Regions from separate parts of the Sphingobacterium thalpophilum genome, predicted to be linked through region 3. Evidence: riboswitches for the same ligand, from Rfam matches in the RefSeq annotation. Region 3 holds a riboswitch; each other region holds the start of a gene.

Region 1 (4,253 bases), 400 kb from region 3:
CTACGCAAATTCTGGACATACGTTTACGAATCCCGAGTCAGCCGAATATAACCCCGTAATGGCTAAACGTGCCTGGGAGCACACCTTATTATTTTTGAAAGAAGTATTAAATTAAATAGCAAAATCAACAACAGCAATATCGACCCAAATGAATTATAACGCGAAACTGCACATTTATCCGATTATCATTCAGTTGTTGATATTGCTGTTGTATAGTCCCAGCGCAGCATCGCAAACAGTAAAATCGCTAACAATAGCTAGCCCAACGCATGCAGTTCTTTTTGTAACCAATGAGTCCGATAAATCAACTGATTTTATCATGCGTCTACACGAAAAAAATGCTGCTGAGATTTTCAAACAAGTGCCTTTTAGCACAACAAAGTTACTGGTCACAAAAACCGATGCAAAAAAACTCACATTCATCGTTAAAAATCACCAATGGACTATCGACGTATTGTCATTGAAGCAACGTCATGCCATGATCTTGTTTGATGGATTAGCCAAACCCAAGATCATATACGATAGTAATACCTATCTGGCAGCAGCCAAACCGATATTAAACACCAGCACACAAATTGCGTCAAAGAAAGCTTCGGCACAATATAATGCCTCACATTTCTTTGACTCAATCGCACAAGTTCAATTTATTCCATCCGGGCAATATGCAGCGGCTATTATCGCAAATCCCGCTCTTCCTCTTTATTACAGTTAGCGTAAGAATATATGTGACGGCACTTATGTAATGCAGCAGTTTTCGGACGAAAATGCGGTGCAATCCGGTGCAATTATGACGACTGTATATGAAGAAGGCAAAGAGATCACATCGAACAATCTTTCCGGGGGAAATAATTATTACAACAAAAGATGCTATAATCAATTCGGACTTATCGACTCCATACAGTACCTTCGCAATAGTAAGTGGAGCAGCAGTACAATTTACCGGTATCTTCCAAATGCCATTGTTTCCTACGATCCTACATTTGAATCGGCGATGATTTATCACTTGAACAGTAAACTCCAGGTTATAAAAAGTGAATCCATTCATTTTGTCTATCAACGGAGAGACTGGACCATTTACAGTTATGATCAACAGAATCGAATTACTGAAGAGATTTCGGGTAGAAATGATCAAAGAGAAAGTCGCGTCCGCTATCAGTATGATAGTCCGGAAACAAGTGACTACTCACTACGCCAAACCTTCGATCAAAGCAATCGACTGACAGCCGAAATCAAGCGATCATACCGAGCCAACGAAACGATTGATGAGTTTTATTATGAGGGTGTATTACAACAAAAATCTATTGTAAAAGACCTCGGAAACTGTACCTACGAAAGCTTGATCTATAACAAGGAGGGAAAGTTAACAGCAAAATACATACAGGTAAAGAAAACCAACTAAACGAACTGAAAAACTGCACCAAGCTCAGACTATAAGATTCGTGATTTTGATAAAAAAATATGCGACAAAACACGGCAAAAAACACATTTCTGCACTAATTTTGATAGCGATACATAAACGTCAAATTGAGAAAAAGAAAACTGATCAGTCAACACCATCCCATACTCTATTTTATTGCTGTATGGGCGAGAAGAGTGCGGCGCAAAGCCGTTTGGCTATTTGATAATAAGAAATACAGCACAGCTAAATCAGCTGAAAAACTTCCCTTTCGTATTAAAAAGCATCAGTCTGTCTTATTAAAAAAACTGGGCGAAAATAATATGCAATTGCAGATTAACAAAGTTACCAACCTAAAAATTGCAGCAGCACAGATTAATAGCATTCTGATCAGACCGAAGGAAACCTTTTCATTTTGTAAACTCGTGGGGCTCCCCACCGTAAAGAAAGGGTATCTGCCCGGCATGGAGTTATCCTTTGGTGAAGCAAGAGCGGGTATTGGCGGTGGAATCTGTCAAATATCCAACCTCATCCATTGGCTTGTTATCCATAGTCCACTCAACGTCAATGAACGTTATCACCACTCTTTTGACCCTTTTCCTGACGATGGCCGTGTTTTGCCATTCGGTAGTGGAGCTACCGTCTTTTATAATTATCGCGACTATCAATTCACCAACAACACGCCTTACACCTTTCAAATAAATCTCTGGTTCACAGACAAATGTTTAGAAGGTGAATTGAGGATCGATCAAGAACTGGATTTTGCGTACCATATCTTTGAAAAAGAACATCAATTTCTTAAAATAGACAATCAGTTCTTTCGTAAAAATGAGATTTGGCGCGAGAAGTTTTTAAAGTTTCAGGGTGGAAAAGTTTTAGAGACAGAACTCTTGACCAAAAATTTTGCCCGGGTTACCTATACCCCTGTTGAATATATTGAAATTAGTGCCGATCAAAATCCGGCCGATTAATTCAACAAGCTAATGATCGAAAAATGATGGATATGAAAAGTCCTCTTTTTTGTTTAAGTTTGGTCTGGCTTTGGGGGTATTCTGTATAGAATTGAGATAGTCCCTTTGAACCTGATTCGGTTTATACCGGCGTAGGGAAAAGCAAAAATCCACTGTACAGCATATTCCTTTACTGCACAGGCTATCGCTCTTCTTCCCTCCAAGGCCACACAGTACATCTTAGCATATGTAAAAAGAATGGAAGATTCAATTATCAATTTATTAGAACAGCTGAGGGTCGAAAAACCCCTTGTACACAACATCACAAACCTAGTCGTGATGAACAATACTGCCAACGCACTTTTAGCCTTAGGAGCGTCCCCTGTGATGGTACACAGTCCATTAGAAGTACGCGAGGTTGTCGATATTGCACAAGCTCTTGTCATTAATATCGGCACCTTGAGTGAAGATACTGCAGAAGCTATGCTTGTTGCTACCGAACATGCCAATACCATTGGACGGCCATGGGTACTTGATCCTGTTGGTGCTGGGATATCGGCATTCCGCAACGATTTATTATCCAATCTACTGGATCTCAAACCAACGGTTATTCGTGGAAATGCATCAGAAATCATGACGCTGTACAATTTCAACCAACCGAACACAAAAGGAGTCGACAGCACGACAGCAAGTAAAGATGCCCTCCGATTTGGCCAATTATTACAAGAGCAAACCGGCTCCATTATCTGTATTTCTGGAGAAGTAGACTATATTCTTTCACAGCAATACCGGGTTGAAGTTTTTAATGGCAACCCTTTAATGACACAGGTAACTGGACTTGGCTGTAGTGCTACTGCGCTTATTGGTGCATTTCTAGGTGTTACAGACCACTATTTTGAAGCAGCTGTTGCCGGTGTATCCATTTTGAGCTTAGCGGGAGAACTCGCTGCCCAAACAGCAGCTGGCCCGGGTACCCTGCAATTGAATCTCTACGATGAACTCTATCAGCTCAATGCAGAACGCCTCAAATCGAAGCTCAAGATCAAACGCTATGCGCATTAATCCGCTTTTTCCCTACCCGCTATATTTGGTCATTTCTGAGCGGGACTGCTATCCTCAACATTGGCTCAATGTTGCCGAAGAAGCTATTATTGGTGGAGTCGATCTTATACAATTGCGCGAAAAAGCTGACGATCCGGCCACATTTTTGGATAAAGCCATCCGTTTAAAAAAACTGACCGATCATTATGGTATTCCGCTCGTGATCAATGATGCCGTAGCAATCGCTGCCCAAATCGAGGCATGGGGAGTACATGTGGGTCAAAATGATTTGCAACCGCTCGCTATTCGCGAAAAATATGGTGATAAATTAACGATAGGCTGGTCCATAGAAGACATGCAACAACTGGAAAGTCAACAAATGTACGCCGTCGACCACCTTGGTGTAAGCCCCATTTTTTCTACGAAAACAAAAGTAGATACGGTTACTGAATGGGGAATTGCAGGTTTAAAACAACTTCGGAGTAGGACGGAAAAACCATTGATCGCAATCGGAAGGATGAATTTACAAACAGCAGAAGAAACCTGGAACGCCGGTGCAGACTCCATTGCAGTCGTTTCGACCATATGCCAAAGTCAAGATCCCAGAGCTGCCAGTGCACAACTAAAAGAACTATTAAAATGACAAAAGATAAAAAATACCGCGTCCCTACCGTACTCAGCATTGCAGGGTTCGATGGTAGCGGTGGTGCAGGTATACAAGCAGATACCAAAACCATATCTGCATTAGGTTGTTATGCCATGAATGTTTTAACTGCCTTACCCGTTCAGAACACACAAGGTGTAAGAAATATTTATGAAATTCCTACAGCAGCCGTCCAGGACCAATTAGATGCTATTTTTGACGA
Region 2 (4,253 bases), 2.8 Mb from region 3:
CTGCAACCGCCTTGGTTGTCAATCTAAAAAAGACACCCTGTACTTTACCTCTTATTGAAATATTCAAATGTTTCATCTGTAACTTATTTTTTCTTCCATCGGTTAGATGGAACTTACCATGACTATAGTTTCGTTATTATAGTCATGGACGGTTCAATAAGAGCAAAAGTACAGAAGTTTTGGGGAATTAAATACTACGCTAAACGTTTTACCTTAACATCTTCATTTAGGCGCATGTGTTCCATACCTTGCAACAACACAATCCCAGGTTTTTTACCCACTTCAAGGGAGCCAAATTCATCCTCAATGTTCAACGCGATAGCACCATTGATTGTAGCCCATTGAATAGTCTGCAAGAAATCCAGATCCTCAAAGTGCGCATGCAATACCTTTAGCTCCTCCAAAATGGACAATGTATCGTTTGAAGCTAAACTGTCCGTTCCGATTACTAAACGCTGTCCGGCATTCATAAAATTCTGAACCTTTGGCAATGTTCCCTCAATATAAAGGTTGGCCTTTGGACAGAGACACCACATCACATCACGATCCATACGTTCTACGAAATCCAAATCTTTAAGAGAGGTATAGGTGTTATGAACCAACAATAATTTATTTGGATAAGGCAAATAAGGAAGATAAGACTGAATCGAATTTCTTGCCTGCGCCTTAATCGCATCAGCATTTTTTCCTATACTTTTATAAAAGTCCAAGAACTCACCCATTTTATAACGGAACAGTTTATTCTCCTCTTCACTTTCTTGATTGTGAATACTGATAATATTTGTTTCCGGAACCATCTTCTTGAATTTTTTAAAAAGGACCTTCGAACAAGAATAGGGAGCGTGCGGAGTAATGGATACATGCCCATTCCTAAACTCTTGGGTCAACGATTTAGCCTCCTTTAACTTAAAGTCAGCTTCTTCAGGTTCAATTCCGAGCACCTCCACAAATGTGTGATATAATATCTGTGAATCTTCCTTCAATTTTGAAGAATTATCAGTGTTGGCGTGATCTCCGACTGCGACAATACCATTTTCGTACATATCTCGATCGGCTTTGGCCATAGCGTCATCTATTTTTTTCATCGATGCCGACCGCGTTGTCATCACCTTACTGAGAAAGCTCGGAAGCCCCGTACCTTTAGGAACAATACCTTTCATATGCGACAATTCAATGTGGCAATGTGCATTGATAAAACCTGGAATTATCACTCCTTCATATCTCTCAACCTTCGTTTTATCTGAAGGTGTAAATGAAGTTGGGTCATAGATACCTTGAATTACCCCCTCCTCATCTACCGAAACAATACCGTCTTTTATTGGCATTGAAGTAATCGGCAGAATATAATTAGCGCTTAAATATTTTAACATTTTATCTCCTCACTATCAATTTAGTAACTAAAATTTTTTGACCTGTATGAATACATACCTTTAGTAGAAAAATTCATGCCAAGGTACCTAAAAAGAACAATAAATACCAAAAACAACAATTTGCACAAATTTTTAACCAAAAAGAAATAATACCGCAAATCCGCTCTTTTTCATTTGTCATAAATTACTTCTTTATACTTCATTTCAATTTTAAATTTATATATTCGCAGCATCGAATAGGGGTGCCTTGTTTTGTCAGGAACACAAATAAAGGCTGAGATTATACCCAACAGATTAAATTCTGTACACCTGATCCAGATAATGCTGGCGTAGGGAGAGGTTAGTTAAATAGTGCGGTCATAGTAACCCCTTGCTATGATTTGTTTAACTCAAACAAAATACATTACCATGATCAAATTTTTGATTTGTAGCTCCTTAGCTACTATTTCAAGCCAAATTGCCATTGCGCAACACAATCTGACAATTAAAGCTGTAGACAATACCAATCAGACCCCCTTACAGTATGTTTCCATATCCATAGATGGACAAGCATCCTTTGCTGGCCAATCGGACAAAAATGGGCTGATTAAACTATATCGTATCAATACAGGTAAGCACCAGATCCAGGTATCTTCTCTTGGATATAAAACATGGAGCCAAAATGTGGATGTTAAAGACAATTTGGAGCTTACGGTAGCGTTAGAACCTAGTACAATTCAAATGGAAGAGGTGCTTGTTCAATCTACCCGTGCCAAAAGAAATGCTCCTACAACCTTTAAAAACATCTCCAAAGAAGAAATAACGCGTAGCAACCTCGGCCAGGATATCCCATTCCTTTTAAATCAGACTCCATCCGTGCAGGTCAATTCCGATGCCGGTGCAGGCATAGGTTATACCGGAATGACAATCAGGGGATCGGATAATCAACGAATCAACGTAACATTAAATGGAATCCCTTTAAATGATGCGGAGAGTATGGGTTCATTTTTTGTAAACCTTCCCGACTTTGCCTCTTCTACTGAGAGCATCCAAGTTCAGCGTGGTATTGGGACTTCGACGAATGGTGCCGGATCATTTGGAGCCTCATTAAATATTCAGTCCAATACGTTAGTCGAAACCCCTTACGCAGAACTCAACAATTCATTTGGCTCCTACAATACCTGGAAAAATACAGTCAAGGTAGGTACCGGACTAATTAACGACAAATTTGCCTTCAATGCCAGATTATCTCGAATCAGTAGCGATGGTTATATCGAGAGAGGTAGTTCAGACTTACAGTCTTTCTATGTGGATGGAGGCTATTATGGCAAGAAACATATTTTAAAAGGAATTGTATTCTGGGGAAAAGAAAAGACATATCAAGCCTGGAATGGCGTTCCTGAACCATTGATTACTGGCGATCGATCGCGCATGGATGACTATGCAGATAATGCACTCGAAATCTCGGGCGCAGAGAAGGATCGTTTCATGAACGCTGGCCGGAATTATAATCTATATACGTATCAAAATCAAACAGATAATTATACGCAGAAACATCATCAACTTCATTATACCAATATCCTGAACGACAAATTGACACTCAATACAGCCCTACACTATACAAGAGGTTATGGTTACTATGAAGAAATGAGACCGGGAGATAAACTAAGTAAATACGGTTTGCCTAACGTCATCATTGGTAAAGATACCATACAAAAAACAGATCTCGTCCGTAGGAGATGGCTTGATAATTATTTTTATGGCGTGACCTATGCCCTAAATTACAGACCGAATGATCAGCTTGAAATTACTTGGGGTGGAGCTTATAATCAATACAAAGGAAAACATTATGGCCAGGTGATTTGGGCACAATATGCATCAACCGGTTTTCTTGACGACAAATATTACTTCGGGAAATCACAAAAAAATGATTTCAGTAATTTCTTAAAGGTCGATTACAAACTAGACAAGTGGATATTAATGGCCGATATTCAATATCGGAATGTAGATTACCACATGTATGGTGATGATGATAAGGTGAAAAATTATAATTATCATCCTAAGTTTAATTTCTTGAACCCTAAAGCTGGTGCAACTTATTTGCTAAATGACCATTCAAATGTATACGCTTCTTATGCCTTTGCACAAAAAGAACCTGTTCGCAAGGATTTTATAGAGAAAAATAGCGCCTTACCAGACCCTACCCCGGAAAAAATGCAGGACATCGAATTTGGCTATCGTTTTACAAATGAAAAATTCAACATCGGATTGAATGGATATGGCATGTTTTACAAAGATCAGTTGATCCCAACAGGCGAAATCAGTGATACTGGCTCTCCAATTCGACAAAATGTCAAAGATAGCTATAGAATGGGGCTTGAATTCGATGGATCATGGAACATCAGCAAACAGTTCAACTGGAAAGCAACAGCTAGTTTCAGCCAAAATAAAATTAAAGACTTTGAAGAGGTAATCGGTGATACAAGGATATTTTATTCAAAAACAAACATTGCTTTATCTCCGGGAACGATTTTGTCAAGTAATTTTTCTTATAGTCCGATAACGTCACTTACATTCTCTCTTCTATCCAAATTTGTAGGAACACAATATCTAGATAATTCATCGGCGAAAGAGAGGAGCATTTCTTCTTATTTTGTCAACAATCTGTTAGCAAACTATAGCTTTACAGCATTAGGTATCAAAAACATCAGTGCAACTTTACAGGTCAACAACATCTTAAACGAAAAGTACGAAGCCAATGGCTACACCTTCGGTTGGATGGAAGGTGATACCAGAAAATATTATAATTTCTATTTCCCACAAGCACCAACAAATTTCCTATTGGGCTTGAATTTCAAATTTTAGAAACAATTTATTTAAATAAAAAAACGTCTCTTTTTTCCT
Region 3 (4,253 bases):
CATGATATTCCCGTGCGGTATCTGGATCCAGGGAAAGGTTGAATTGATCTTCCCATCTAAATTCAAATCTCGCTTTACTCAAGGCATTATCACGGTATTGTGCACCCGGATGTCCTTTGGCCAAATCGGCCGCATGGGCAGCTAGTTTATAGGTGATTACACCGTCTTTAACGTCTTTTTTATTTGGTAAGCCCAGATGTTCTTTTGGGGTCACATAGCAAAGCATCGCACATCCAAACCATCCGATCATAGCAGCTCCAATGGCTGATGTGATGTGGTCATAACCTGGAGCAATATCAGTTGTTAAGGGTCCTAAGGTATAAAATGGTGCTTCGTCACAACAAGCCAATTGCTTGTCCATATTCTCTTTGATCAATTGCATAGGAACATGGCCCGGACCTTCGATCATCACCTGAACATCGTGTTTCCAGGCGATCTTGGTGAGCTCGCCCAGTGTTTCTAGCTCCGCAAATTGAGCAGCATCGTTTGCATCTGCAATGGCTCCTGGACGGAGACCATCGCCAAGTGAAAAAGCAACATCATATCGCTTCATAATCTCACAGATCTCCTCAAAATGGGTATAGAGAAAGTTCTCTTTGTGGTGGAAAAGACACCATTTGGCCATGATAGACCCTCCTCTGGAGACAATTCCCGTTACTCGAGAAGCGGTGAGATGGATATAACGAAGCAGTACGCCGGCGTGTATGGTAAAGTACGAAACACCCTGTTCGGCCTGTTCAATCAAGGTATCTTTGAATATTTCCCAGGTAAGGTCCTCGGCCACCCCCTTCACTTTTTCGAGCGCCTGATAGATCGGTACTGTACCGATTGGAACGGGCGAGTTACGGATAATCCATTCGCGGGTTTCGTGAATATTTTTGCCAGTGGATAGGTCCATGATGGTATCGGCTCCCCAACGACAGGCCCATACTGCTTTCTCAACTTCTTCCTCTATACTTGAGCTTACAGCACTATTGCCAATATTGGCATTAATTTTAACAAGAAAGTTGCGCCCGATAATCATGGGTTCACTTTCAGGGTGATTGATATTATTGGGGATGATTGCTCTTCCGGCAGCGATTTCCTCACGGACAAATTCTGGTGTAATTGCTTTATCATGTGTTCTGGCACCAAAATTCTGTCCTTTATGCTGATGATCCATTCCGGGGGTACTGGTCGTGAGCTGCTCGATACGTTGGTTTTCACGGATAGCAACGTACTCCATTTCTGGGGTAATGATGCCTTGCTTAGCATAATGTAATTGGGTAACATTACTACCTGGAGAGGCTACTTTCGGTTTATGGCTATACGCGAATCGGAGTTCATCCAACGTTGAATCAGAAAGGCGTTTTTGTCCATATTCAGAGCTGATGCCAGGCAGCTGTATGACATCCTGACGATCTAAGATCCACTGTTCGCGAAGGCGCGGGAGGCCTTTTCGGATATCGATATGGATGGTGTCATCGGTATATGGTCCAGAAGTATCATAGACTGTTACCGGGGGATTAATTTCTACTTCTCCATTCGTTAATTTGGTTGGACTCAAGGAGATTTGACGCATAGCGACTTGAATAGGAAATAGTTTTCCGGATACAAAAATTTTCTTTGCATTTGGAAAGGGCGATTGCGTAATTTTTTCAGCTGTCATTTTTTTCTTATTGGGGTGAATTACTCGGTTCGATTGATTTTTGGGGAATAGCTATCCGCCCTGGGACGCGGTGATTAAAATAATCTGATCGTGCGGTTTTAGTGGTGTCGTAGCCCAGTCCTTTTTGGGTATGACTTTGTTGTTAATAGCTACAGCCACGCCCTGAGTTTGGCCGGATAATTCCAAAAGCAACAAGCCTTCCAATGAAGTAAGCGAGGGGTCGAAAAATCGAATCTGATGGTTTATTGTAAGTTCCATTCCTTAATTTTTTTGGTAAAACTTTAGGAATGGCTACACAAAGGCACAGCAATGCACCTTGTAGACAGCTCACTTTTCCCTACGCCAGTATGATCCGGATCAGGTTCTAAGGGTAAAATCTCAGCCTGCACGAGCAGACACCCCTAAAGTTGTGACTAAGATAAGGTTATTTTTATGAAAGTTGCAAGAATTTTATTTTGCAGACTTGGGTTTATTGTACAGGAAAGTACAGGTCAGTATGTGGGAAATATTTGATATATTAGTTTTTTGAATCAGCTAAAACAATTTAACAACCACCAAGAATAGTATCTTTTAATGCGTAGGATTTTATTGACAACATTGTTGTGTATCGCTAGCAACACTTATGCCCAACCTAAAAACAACTGCAGCGCCGTGCAGTTGACATGCGAACATTTGGTCAATCCATTGGGTATTGATGCAATTCACCCAAGACTTAGCTGGCGACTTGAGGACCAACGTAAAGGTGCGGTACAACAGGCTTATCAGATCTTTTTAGGGCAAGATTCGCTGGCACTGCTGCGAGAGACCAAAGATAACTGGGATAGTGGCAAACAGTTCAGCTCGGCTATGTTAGTGTCCTATAATGGCGCACAGTTAAAGCCACAGACCAAGTACTTCTGGAAGGTTAAAGTATGGGATAAGGATGGTGTATCAACACGTTCAGAAATAGCATCGTTCGAAACGGGCATGATGGGAATGGACCTTTGGAAAGGAAAATGGATCAGCGACAATAAGGATATTCATGCGCGAGAAACGCCTTATTTTAGAACAGAATTTAAGGCAAATAAGCAGATAAAATCTGCCCGCGCATATATTGCCGCAGCAGGATTATATGAACTTTCCATTAATGGCCAGCGCGTTGGCGACCATCGTCTGGATCCAATGTATACTCGATTTGACCGACGGACATTGTATGTCGTGACGGACGTAACCCAGCAGCTTCAAAAAGGAGAGAACGCCATTGGCGTTGTTTTGGGGAATGGCTGGTATAATCATCAACCACTGGCCGTTTGGAATTTTGATAAAGCACCATGGCGGGCCCGGCCAACATTCTGTTTAGAACTGAAAATCGTTTATACAGATGGAACGACGGAAACCATTGTTTCGGATAAGCAGTGGAAGACAGCGTCAGGACCAATCACCTATAATAATATTTACACTGGTGAGCATTACGATGCAAGACTGGAAATACCCAACTGGGATAAACCAAAATACGATGATTCGGCCTGGCAGGCTGTTCAGTATAGAAATGCGCCATCTGCACATATCGTTTCCCAACAGATGGTACCGATTCGGCTCGTGAAGTCCTATAAGCCGAAATCAGTGACAAAGATAGACCAACGTACCTATGTGTTTGATATGGGCCAGAATATGGCCGGGATTACAAAAATTAAGGTGAAAGGAGCTGCGGGTACTATGCTGCGTATCAAGCATGGTGAGCGGTTGTTGGCGGATGGGCATCTTGATCAGTCCAATATTGATGTTTATTATCGGGGCGATAAGGAAAAGGAGCCCTTTCAGACCGATATATTGACCTTAAGTGGTCGGGATGATGAGTTTATGGCCAAGTTCGGTTACAAAGGGTTTCGTTATGTCGAGGTTAGCAGCAGTGCGGCAATTGCATTGGATAGTTCGGCTGTGACCGCTTATTTTATGCATAGTGATGTGCCCGCCATTGGACAGCTCAAGACGTCATCAGCGTTGGTCAACAAACTATGGGAAGCGACCAACAATGCCTACTTGTCCAATTTGATGGGCTATCCTACAGACTGTCCGCAGCGCGAAAAGAACGGTTGGACAGGGGATGGGCACCTTGCGATTGAAACAGCTTTGTACAATTTTGACGGGATAACAATTTATGAAAAATGGATGGCGGATCATCGTGATGAGCAACAGGAGAACGGTGTCTTACCCGATATTATTCCAACTGGGGGATGGGGTTATGGTACAGCGAATGGTTTGGATTGGACAAGTACCATTTCCATCATTCCCTGGCAGATCTATCAGTTTTATGGAGACCCACGTGCATTAGAAGAATGCTATCTTAATATCAAACGCTATGTCGATTATGTCGACGGAATCAGCCCATCTGGGTTGACGACTTTTGGGCGTGGAGACTGGGTGCCAGTGAAGTCACAGTCGAATCTGGAGTTGACCTCCTCGGTTTATTTTTATGTGGATGCGACCATCTTGGCTGCTACGGCTAAATTGTTTGGATACACAGCAGATCAACAAAAATATGAACTGCTGAGCAGTAAAATTAAGACGGCCATCAACGCTAAATTTTTAGATGCTTCCAAGGGTATTTATAGCAATGGAACACAGA

The links. A riboswitch is a leader RNA that binds a small molecule or an ion and turns the genes downstream of it on or off. The one in region 3 is predicted to bind thiamine pyrophosphate.
Region 1: linked by a shared signal. The riboswitch ahead of thiM (hydroxyethylthiazole kinase) and the one ahead of thiS (sulfur carrier protein ThiS) in region 3 are both predicted to bind thiamine pyrophosphate.
Region 2: linked by a shared signal. The riboswitch ahead of AACH28_RS13795 (TonB-dependent receptor domain-containing protein) and the one ahead of thiS (sulfur carrier protein ThiS) in region 3 are both predicted to bind thiamine pyrophosphate.

The regions. Positions count from the first base shown of each region.
Region 1 covers NZ_CP151087.1:5,474,042-5,478,294, reverse strand. Annotated here, with positions in the region: gene AACH28_RS24155 (dienelactone hydrolase family protein) at 1-115, shown strand, start outside; gene AACH28_RS24150 (hypothetical protein) at 149-712, shown strand; gene AACH28_RS24145 (hypothetical protein) at 743-1,399, shown strand; gene AACH28_RS24140 (VanW family protein) at 1,525-2,367, shown strand; TPP riboswitch at 2,430-2,522, shown strand; gene thiM (hydroxyethylthiazole kinase) at 2,605-3,408, shown strand; gene thiE (thiamine phosphate synthase) at 3,398-4,030, shown strand; gene thiD (bifunctional hydroxymethylpyrimidine kinase/phosphomethylpyrimidine kinase) at 4,027-4,253, shown strand, end outside.
Region 2 covers NZ_CP151087.1:3,110,151-3,114,403, forward strand. Annotated here, with positions in the region: gene AACH28_RS13785 (acylphosphatase) at 1-76, opposite strand, end outside; gene AACH28_RS13790 (amidohydrolase family protein) at 195-1,370, opposite strand; TPP riboswitch at 1,599-1,724, shown strand; gene AACH28_RS13795 (TonB-dependent receptor domain-containing protein) at 1,779-4,214, shown strand.
Region 3 covers NZ_CP151087.1:124,851-129,103, forward strand. Annotated here, with positions in the region: gene thiC (phosphomethylpyrimidine synthase ThiC) at 1-1,648, opposite strand, end outside; gene thiS (sulfur carrier protein ThiS) at 1,700-1,906, opposite strand; TPP riboswitch at 1,966-2,061, opposite strand; gene AACH28_RS00525 (family 78 glycoside hydrolase catalytic domain) at 2,222-4,253, shown strand, end outside.